Regions from separate parts of the Brenneria nigrifluens DSM 30175 genome, predicted to be linked through region 2. Evidence: predicted binding sites of a transcription regulator. Region 2 holds the regulator's gene; the other holds the start of a gene.

Region 1 (4,428 bases), 1.9 Mb from region 2:
CATTCTGGTGGCGGATGAGCCGGTTTCCGCGCTGGACGTTTCCGTCCAGGCGCAGGTGTTGCGCCTGCTGGCGGAACTGCGCCAGCGCCTCGGCCTGTCGCTTATTTTTATCACCCATGACCTGCGGGTGGCGGCGCAAATCTGCGATCGGGTGATCGTGATGAAAGCGGGAGAAATCGTCGAACAAGGGCCGACGCATCAGGTATTCCAGTACCCCCAGCATGAATATACCCAGTTGCTGCTCAACGCGATTCCCGGTAAAGGATGGAACCTTCAGACGCCATAAAATAACGCTTCCGCAACATGCCCCAGGGCCGGCGGAAAATGATATTCTGTCGCCACACGCCATGCCGGATTATCCGACGGTCATTCATCTGCAATTTGCAGCGCCTGCGCGCCAGCCGCGCCGACAGGCCTGCCGAAAAGGAGACGTTAACAGTGTCTGAATTGTCTCAGCTTACCCCGCAGCCGCTGTGGGACATTTTTGCCAAAATCTGCTCTATTCCTCATCCCTCCTACCATGAAGAAGCGCTTGCCGCCCATATCCTTGCCTGGGCGCAAGAGAAAGGCATTTATGCCGAGCGCGATCGAGTCGGCAATATTCTGCTGCGTAAAGCGGCGACCGCCGGGATGGAAAACCTCAAGCCGGTGGTGTTGCAGGCGCATCTGGATATGGTGCCGCAGAAAAACAACGACACCGTGCACGACTTCACCAAAGACCCCATCCAGCCGTACATTGACGGCGAGTGGGTGAAAGCGCGCGGCACCACGCTGGGCGCGGATAACGGCATCGGCATGGCGTCGGCGCTGGCCGTGCTGTCCGACAGCGGCGTGAAGCACGGTCCGCTGGAAGTGTTGCTGACCATGACCGAAGAGTCCGGCATGGACGGCGCGTTCGGCCTGCAACCCAACTGGCTGCAGGGCGAAATTCTGATCAATACCGACTCGGAACAAGAAGGCGAAGTTTACATGGGCTGCGCCGGCGGCATCGACTTCATTACCCGTCTGCCGTTGGAGCGCGAAGCGCTGCCTGCCGGTTACCAGACGCTGACCCTGACGCTCAAGGGGCTGAAAGGCGGCCACTCCGGCTGCGATATCCATCTGGGGTTGGGCAATGCCAATAAGTTGCTGGCGCGCTTCCTGTTCGAACAGGCCGACAAACTGGATATCCGCATTGTGGAGCTGAACGGCGGCACGCTGCGCAACGCCATCCCGCGCGAAGCCTTCGCCACGCTGGCGCTACCGGCCGCCAACGTTGAACAGCTAAAAGCGCGCAGCCAGGATTATCTGGCGGTGCTGAAAAACGAGCTCTCCGCGGTGGAGAAAAATCTGACCCTGCTGGTGGAAAAGCGCGACAGTCAGGCGCCGGCGATAACCAAAGAGATCGGCGCACGTTTGCTGGCGCTGCTGAACGCCATGCCGAACGGGGTAATCCGCATGAGCGATGAGGTAAAAGGGGTGGTGGAAACCTCGCTGAACATCGGCGTGGTTACCGTGGACGACAAACAGGCGGAAATTTATTGCCTGATCCGCTCCCTGATTGACAGCGGCAAAGACGCCGTGGTCGGCACGCTGACGGCGTTGGGCCAGTTGGCGGGCGCCCACACCGCGCCGAAAGGCGGCTATCCCGGCTGGCAGCCGGATGCGAACTCTCAGGTTATGCAGCTGGTGCGGGAAACTTATCAGAAACTGTTTAACAAAACCCCGGACATCATGGTTATCCATGCGGGGCTGGAGTGCGGACTGTTCAAAGAACCCTATCCCGATATGGATATGGTTTCCATCGGACCGACCATTACCGGGCCGCACTCGCCGGACGAACAGGTGCATATCGCCAGCGTCGGCCAATACTGGCAGTTGCTGACCGCCCTGCTGAAAGCCATTCCCGAACGCGCCTGATCCGGCAAAGTACGGTAGTTGCTCATTAAAAACCCCCTCCCAGCCTCCCCCTTGTCAGGGGGAGGAGCTAAGCTGCGCCCTCCCCTGCGAAGGGGAGGATTGGGGTGGGGTCAAACCACGCAGATTTGTCAGCAAACTGAATCGGCTTCGGAAAGCCGCTTGCCTTCATTCCCAGTTCAACACCAACTGACGCTCAATCAGCGGATCGAGCAACGTAACATGCAATCCCACCAGCCGCACGCCGCGCTTATCGCGCCTCTCCCGCCAGGTTTGCTGCGCCAGCGTCAGCAAATCCTGCTTATTCAGCACCGGCCACACATGTTCCTGCGTGGTCTGGCGGAAATCATCAAACTTCAGCTTTACCCCCTGCCGCGCGATATGCAGGTCCGGCTTGACCCGTTTTAAGCGCAACTCAAGCTCCTGATAGAGCTGCTCGATTAAACCTTCGCACTCATGCCAGTGATGAATATCCTGCGCCAGCGTTTTTTCAACGCCGACGGATTTACGCAGTCGGTCCGGCGATACGGACCGCTCGTCAATACCGTGGCAGCGCTCCCACAGGACACGGCCGAATTTACCGAAATTCCTTAATAACTCGGCCAGCGAGTAATGGCGCACATCGGCGCAGGTCAGCAGCCCTTTCTCCTCCAGCCGTTTTGCCGTCACTTTGCCGACGCCGGGGATCTTCGCCAGAGGCAGTTGCAATATAAATGCATCCATCCGATCCGGCGGGATAACGAACTGACCGTTAGGTTTGTTCAGCTCGGATGCCACCTTGGCGAGAAATTTGATGGGGGCGACCCCGGCGGAGGCCGTCAGATTCAGCTCAGCGGCAATAGCCTGGCGGATCTCCTCCGCCATCAGCGTCGCGGACCCATTGCAATAAGGACTGTCGGTCACATCCAGGTAGGCTTCATCCAGAGAAAGCGGTTCAATCAGCGAGGTATAGCGGGCGAAGATATCGCGGATCTGGCGGGAAGCCGCTTTATACACCTCCATCCGCCCGGAGAGCAATGTCAGCTGCGGGCACAGGCGCAGAGCGGTTGCCGTCGCCATCGCGCTATGAATCCCATAGCGCCGGGCCGGATAATTGGCGGTGCTGATTACCCCACGGCGATCGGCGCTGCCGCCAATAGCCAGCGGGATATCGCGCAAGCGCGGGTTATCACGCATCTCAATTGCCGCGTAGAAGCAATCCATATCAACATGAATAATTTTGCGCATGCCCACCCCCCAATAATACTGTATAAATATACACTGACAAATCCGTGCAAACAAGTTGCGCAAGATTGCTTTATAGTGGCTTGGCGGCCGGGAAAGGCGTCTCCGGCCTCCTTCATAACGTATGAGTCACCCGTTTTAATAGAGAGCGATGATGGAAAAGAAATCGGATCACAGCGGCAGCGTCGAACGCCAGTTCGGCTCACAGGCGCAAAACTATCTGACCAGTGCGGTCCACGCGCAGGGCAAAGATTTGCAACGGCTGTCCACGCTATTGGCTCCCTTCCCCAATGCCAGCGTTATCGATCTGGGCTGCGGCGCGGGACACGCCAGTTTCGTCGCCGCGCAGGCAGTCGCCGACGTGGCGGCATATGACCTTTCCGCAGCAATGCTGGAGGTTGTCGGCCAGACCGCTCGACAAAAAGGGCTGACGAATATCCGTACCCGGCAGGGCGTCGCCGAGTCGCTGCCGTTCGACGACGCCAGCGCCGATATCATTATCAGCCGTTATTCCGCCCACCACTGGCATGATGTAGGGCAGGCGCTGCGTGAAGCCAGACGGGTACTGAAGCCCGGCGGACAGGTCATCATGATGGATGTGGTGTCTCCGGGCCATCCGCTGCTGGATATCTATTTACAGACCGTGGAAAAGCTGCGTGACACCTCGCACGTGCGTGACTACTCTCCCGGCGAATGGCTGAGCATGTTTAGCGAGGCGGGGTTTATCGTGCGCCATGTCACCAGCGACCGTCTGACGCTGGAGTTCAGCAGTTGGATTGCGCGGATGCGAACTCCCGAACATTTCACGGTCGCCATCCGGGAACTGCAAAAAACGCTGGCCGACGAAGTGGCCCGGCATTTTGAAGTACAGGACGACGGGAGCTTTGTGACGGACATTATGACGATCGAGGCGACCAGAGCCTAAACGACGATTCGCTCATTTGCCGCAGCGCGGCACGGTAAACAGCTGGACGGCGAGTTTACATAAATTCGCCGTCCGGTAAAAAATCGCCCTGTTATTCCGCCCCGCGGTTATCAAGAAAATAACTTTTTACCAATTTTGATCTTTGCTTAAAATTAAGGCGATGATAATGTGACAACGCTAAAGGCAGAGGTATACGGGACGATAATTGTTTTACCGTATGTAGCGCTTCTATTTATTCATCAGGATCCACAATGCAAAAAATCGCGCTGTCGTTTGCGATGTTGTTTTTCTTGCCGTCTTTTGCTGTTACCAGCGCCGCCAGTGAACCCGCGCCGCTAACGCCGATAAAAAAAGAATTAAAACAGCAATTATTGGGCTCGCCG
Region 2 (4,428 bases):
ATGGACGTTAATGCCTTGATAGAGGCGGTTCCAGGTCCAGCTTAATACGCGATCCGATAAGCGCACGGCTTCGTAGGAAAAGTCGGCGGCGATCTCTTCCATCAGGGCAATGGCGTTTTGCTGCGCCCGCTCATGGGAGAGCTTCTTGCTGCGCGCCTCGTCATCAATGGCTTTTTTGATCGCTTTGGAATTAAGCAGTTTATTAAACAGCTCCTGACGCACCGGAAGGCGCGGGCCCACCGCGGCCAGACGCAGGCGTGAGAAGTGCATGCGGGCGACGCGGGCGAGCTTGTGGGCAATGGTTTTATCCGTGCCGTGCTCGGTTGCCATATAGCGCAGCGATACCGGACTGGAGAAACGGACAAAGCTGTCCCGCCCCAGCCACAGTACGGCAAAAAATTTCTCGATACCGTTAAGCAGCCGCAAATGCGGCGTAGCAGGACTTTGCCCTTCGCGGCCGGGAGAGCGACCGAACATCACGGATACCGGCACCATCTGCACGTCCAGTTCAGGGTTGCCCTGGTGCAGATCCAGATAGTCGTGAAACAGTTTTACCGATTTCTGTTTCGGAACGTAGTAGCGGAAAACCCGCGGCCCGTCATTAATGAAAACATGACTGGGCAGCCGCACGCCGCCGATATCCACCGGTTGTAGCGGATCCGGCAGACCTAGCGCCTGACATTTTGCCCTGAGCGTCAGTAAATCCGCCTGCGAATTGTAAGGCAATACATAGAGAACCGGGCGCGAGGGATCCAACCTCAGTTCAGCCACGGGATCTGTGGGTATGACCTTACTTTTCACTAATAGTTTGAGTGGGAAATTCAGTAAGTTATAGTAAATTTTACGCCAACCTGACATAACAACTTGAAGCCTCTTGTTAGCAATGCGTCGCAAGGATACCAGAAACTGCGCTGGAGATCTGTTGTGATGAGACAACGGTTGCGCGTTAAAATGCGACCGATCGCTGATAAATAATTGGAGAAGGAATGAATAAGGCAACGGGGATGACCCGGATAATCAAGGCAACCGGCTATTCCCTGCAGGGATTGAAGCAGGCATGGCGACATGAGGCGGCGTTCCGTCAGGAAACCTGGCTGACGATTGTCGGGGCGATCGTCGCCTGTCTGCTGCCGGTTACCCTGGTTGAAAAACTGCTGCTTATCGGCTCGGTGGTATTGATCGTGCTATTTGAGCTGGCTAACAGCGCGATTGAAGCGGTGGTCGATCGTATCGGCCTTGAGCATCATGAGCTATCCGGCCGGGCAAAGGACATGGGCTCGGCCGCGGTGCTGGTCGCCATTCTGTTGGCTGCGGTGGTGTGGGGCAGCATCCTTTGGCAGAATTTTGCATAAGGGATTGCATAAATTAATAAAAAACCGTGGTTTACTCATATCTTCGGTTCCCAATTATTGATTACCTGTATATACTCACAGCAAGACTGTATAAACAACCAGGGGGCGGAATGAAAGCATTAACAGCCAGACAGCAGCAGGTTTATGACCTGATCCGCGATCATCTTGCACAGACCGGTATGCCGCCGACACGCGCGGAAATTGCCCAGCAGCTGGGATTTCGGTCACCAAATGCCGCCGAGGAGCATTTAAAGGCATTGGCGCGCAAAGGCGTCATTGAAATGGTATCCGGCGCGTCGCGCGGTATTCGCCTGCTGATGGAAGAAGAGGCCGGCATTCCGTTGATTGGCCGCGTTGCGGCGGGTGAGCCGCTGCTGGCTCAGCAGCATATCGAGTGTCACTATCAGGTTGACCCGTCCATGTTCAAACCAAGCGCCGACTTCCTGCTGCGCGTGAGTGGAATGTCGATGAAAGATATCGGTATTATGGATGGTGATTTGCTGGCGGTACATAAAACGCAGGACGTCCGTAACGGACAGGTGGTGGTGGCCCGAATTGAAGATGAGGTCACGGTAAAACGCTTGAAAAAACAAGGTAGTATCGTACATCTTCTGGCTGAAAACGAAGAGTTTTCCCCTATTGTCGTCGACCTGCGGCAACAGAATTTCTCTATTGAAGGGCTGGCGGTCGGCGTTATTCGCAACGGCGACTGGAGCTGATTTCACGTCTTTGACTAGCCGGTAACACTGTTTGTTCTGATATTTCTCAGCTACCGCCTCGGTTTCGGGGCGATGTCATTTAAATATTTCCCTTATCATCTGTATTTCAGTGAGTTGTCTGTATATCGGCGCCTTCTGCCCTCCCGCTCTTATTGAGCACGCTCATCACCGTATATTTAGTTACATTCAGGCAGTTAACTATAGCAATACAGCTATCCTCTGTTTCCCTTATGTTTTTTAATTGTTTTGCTGTAAAAAGTTAATTACTCGGTGTCAAACTCCGCTTTAAAAACATAATGCGAAATTATTGTCTATAATTTCTATTAAGGTAAGCACATTTGTCGATATTGGTTGATGGGTCATCGTGAACAATTGAAAACTTACAGGAAGTTTATGATGGCGCTTACTGAAATGATTGATCCGGAACTGACGACAAGAGGCATAGGCAGCCGGTTAGCGTATGCCGATCTGAACCCAAGATTGGAGATATATATTATGAATAAAGACCAAGCTGGCGGAAACTGGAAGCAGTTTAAAGGTAAAGCAAAAGAACAGTGGGGGAAATTGACTGATGATGACATAACGGTCATTGAAGGCAAACGTGATCAACTGGTTGGTAAAATCCAGGAACGCTATGGTTACGAGCAAGAAAAAGCAGAGAAAGAAGTAAATGACTGGGAAAGTCGTCACAAATACCACTGGTAACTCAGGTTCGTCTTACCAGGGGATACCCCGGCCAGCCCTTACGAGCGATCGTGAGGGCTATCGTTTTTTGATGGGAATCGTGTGGTCGTGATCGCAATATTTGGGCTGTTTACAGGATGCCACTTCCTGACAGTCCTCACATAATCCATGTGCTTCAATAATACTATGGCGCAAGGTGAATCCTGCCTGTTGTGCCAACTGACGCAGTCTGTCTTCTACGCCTTTTGTCTGGCGTTCGGTGACCAGGCCACAGCGATCGCAGATAAACAGCGCTGAAGTATGGTTGTGATTTTCGATGTGGTGGCAAAGCACATAGCTGTTGTTTGACTCCACCCGATGAATAAATCCCTGCTCCAGCAGAAAATCCAATGCGCGGTAAACCGTCGGGGGTTTGGCTTGCGGTTCGGATAGGCGCAGCAGATCGAGCAGATCGTATGCGCTGATCGCTGCGGACTGCTGCGCCATCAGGCGTAACACTTCCAACCGCTGTGGCGTCAAACGTACGCCGCGGTGCTGACAAATCTGTTCAGCCTGGGCAAGTAGTTTGTCCTGATTGGTTGAATCCATTGCCATATCACCCTGACGTATAAAGGAACCAAGCCGATATCTTACCACGGCTGCAAGAAAAGGCAGAACCGGTGACGTTCACCAGCCGGTAAAGATGGATAGCGAAAACTTAAACCACCAAATCAATCAGCAAAGCGCGCAGCGGCGTCTCAGCCTGAATGGTCAGCCCGCTTTCCTGGCGGATAAACGCGCCATCGCCACAGCTTAGCCTGTCGCCATCATGCCTGTTACCGCTAACCGCCGCCGAGCCGTGCAACAACTGGAAATAAGCCTGATTGCCATTCAGTTTAATGGTCTGTCGCTCATTTCCCTGTAGCGCCAGATGATGGATCCACACCTGCTGACGCAGTTGCAGACTGTTTTGCTCCCCCTCCGGCGAGGCCAGTAAACTGAGTCCGGTTTTATGCAGCGTCAACCGTTGCTGCGGGCTGTTTTCCCGCGTCGGGCAGGCATCCAGCCACAGCTGCATACGCGTCAGTGGTTGGTTCGCGCTGATATTGTGTTCGCTGTAGCTGGCGTTGGGTTGCGTCGCCAGCAGCAGCACATCCCCTGTTTGGGCGTGGATATGATGGCCGCGGCTATCGCGGTACTCCGCCTCGCCCTGCAGAATGATATTCAGGATGTCGACGCGCGGGTAAGTGCGCGGCTGGAACGAAGCGCCCGGCGCCAGCACTTCCTGATTCAGCACCCTCAGCGATGCATAACCCAGCAGTTGCGGGTCGAAGTAATGGCCGAAAGAGAAAGTATAGCGCGCCTGCAACCAGCCATAGTCGGCTTGACCGCACTGTTCTGCCGATCTTTTTATGATCATGGTGGTAAGCCCGGATAATTATTTCTTAAACAGATAGTAATTGTGTGGACGCTCGATTGTTAGCTAGTTAATCTGGTGGGTATGTTCAAAATTACTGAATGAGTGCCAACATGTCCAAAGAACGAGCATTGACATTGGAAGCCTTGAGAGTCATGGATGCGATTGACCGTCGGGGAAGTTTTGCCGCCGCGGCGGATGAGCTGGGGCGCGTACCTTCAGCCCTGAGCTATACCATGCAAAAGCTGGAAGAAGAGCTGGATGTGGTGTTATTCGA

Evidence for each region. The regulator LexA, encoded in region 2, represses DNA repair genes until DNA is damaged. The targets are predictions, from matches to a motif close to TNCTGTATGTACATACAGNA.
Region 1: dinB (DNA polymerase IV) is a predicted target of LexA. The motif match lies at 3,140-3,159, and genes of this name have one in related genera.

Annotation. Positions count from the first base shown of each region.
Region 1 covers NZ_CP034036.1:1,038,887-1,043,314, reverse strand. The annotation lists gene EH206_RS04745 (ABC transporter ATP-binding protein) at 1-286, shown strand, start outside; gene pepD (beta-Ala-His dipeptidase) at 439-1,899, shown strand; gene dinB (DNA polymerase IV) at 2,065-3,123, opposite strand; gene EH206_RS04730 (class I SAM-dependent methyltransferase) at 3,275-4,045, shown strand; gene dpaA (peptidoglycan meso-diaminopimelic acid protein amidase) at 4,297-4,428, shown strand, end outside.
Region 2 covers NZ_CP034036.1:4,071,273-4,075,700, reverse strand. The annotation lists gene plsB (glycerol-3-phosphate 1-O-acyltransferase PlsB) at 1-858, opposite strand, end outside; gene EH206_RS19145 (diacylglycerol kinase) at 987-1,352, shown strand; gene lexA (transcriptional repressor LexA) at 1,463-2,071, shown strand; gene EH206_RS19135 (CsbD family protein) at 2,567-2,776, shown strand; gene zur (zinc uptake transcriptional repressor Zur) at 2,834-3,343, opposite strand; gene EH206_RS19125 (pirin family protein) at 3,453-4,154, opposite strand; gene EH206_RS19120 (LysR family transcriptional regulator) at 4,265-4,428, shown strand, end outside.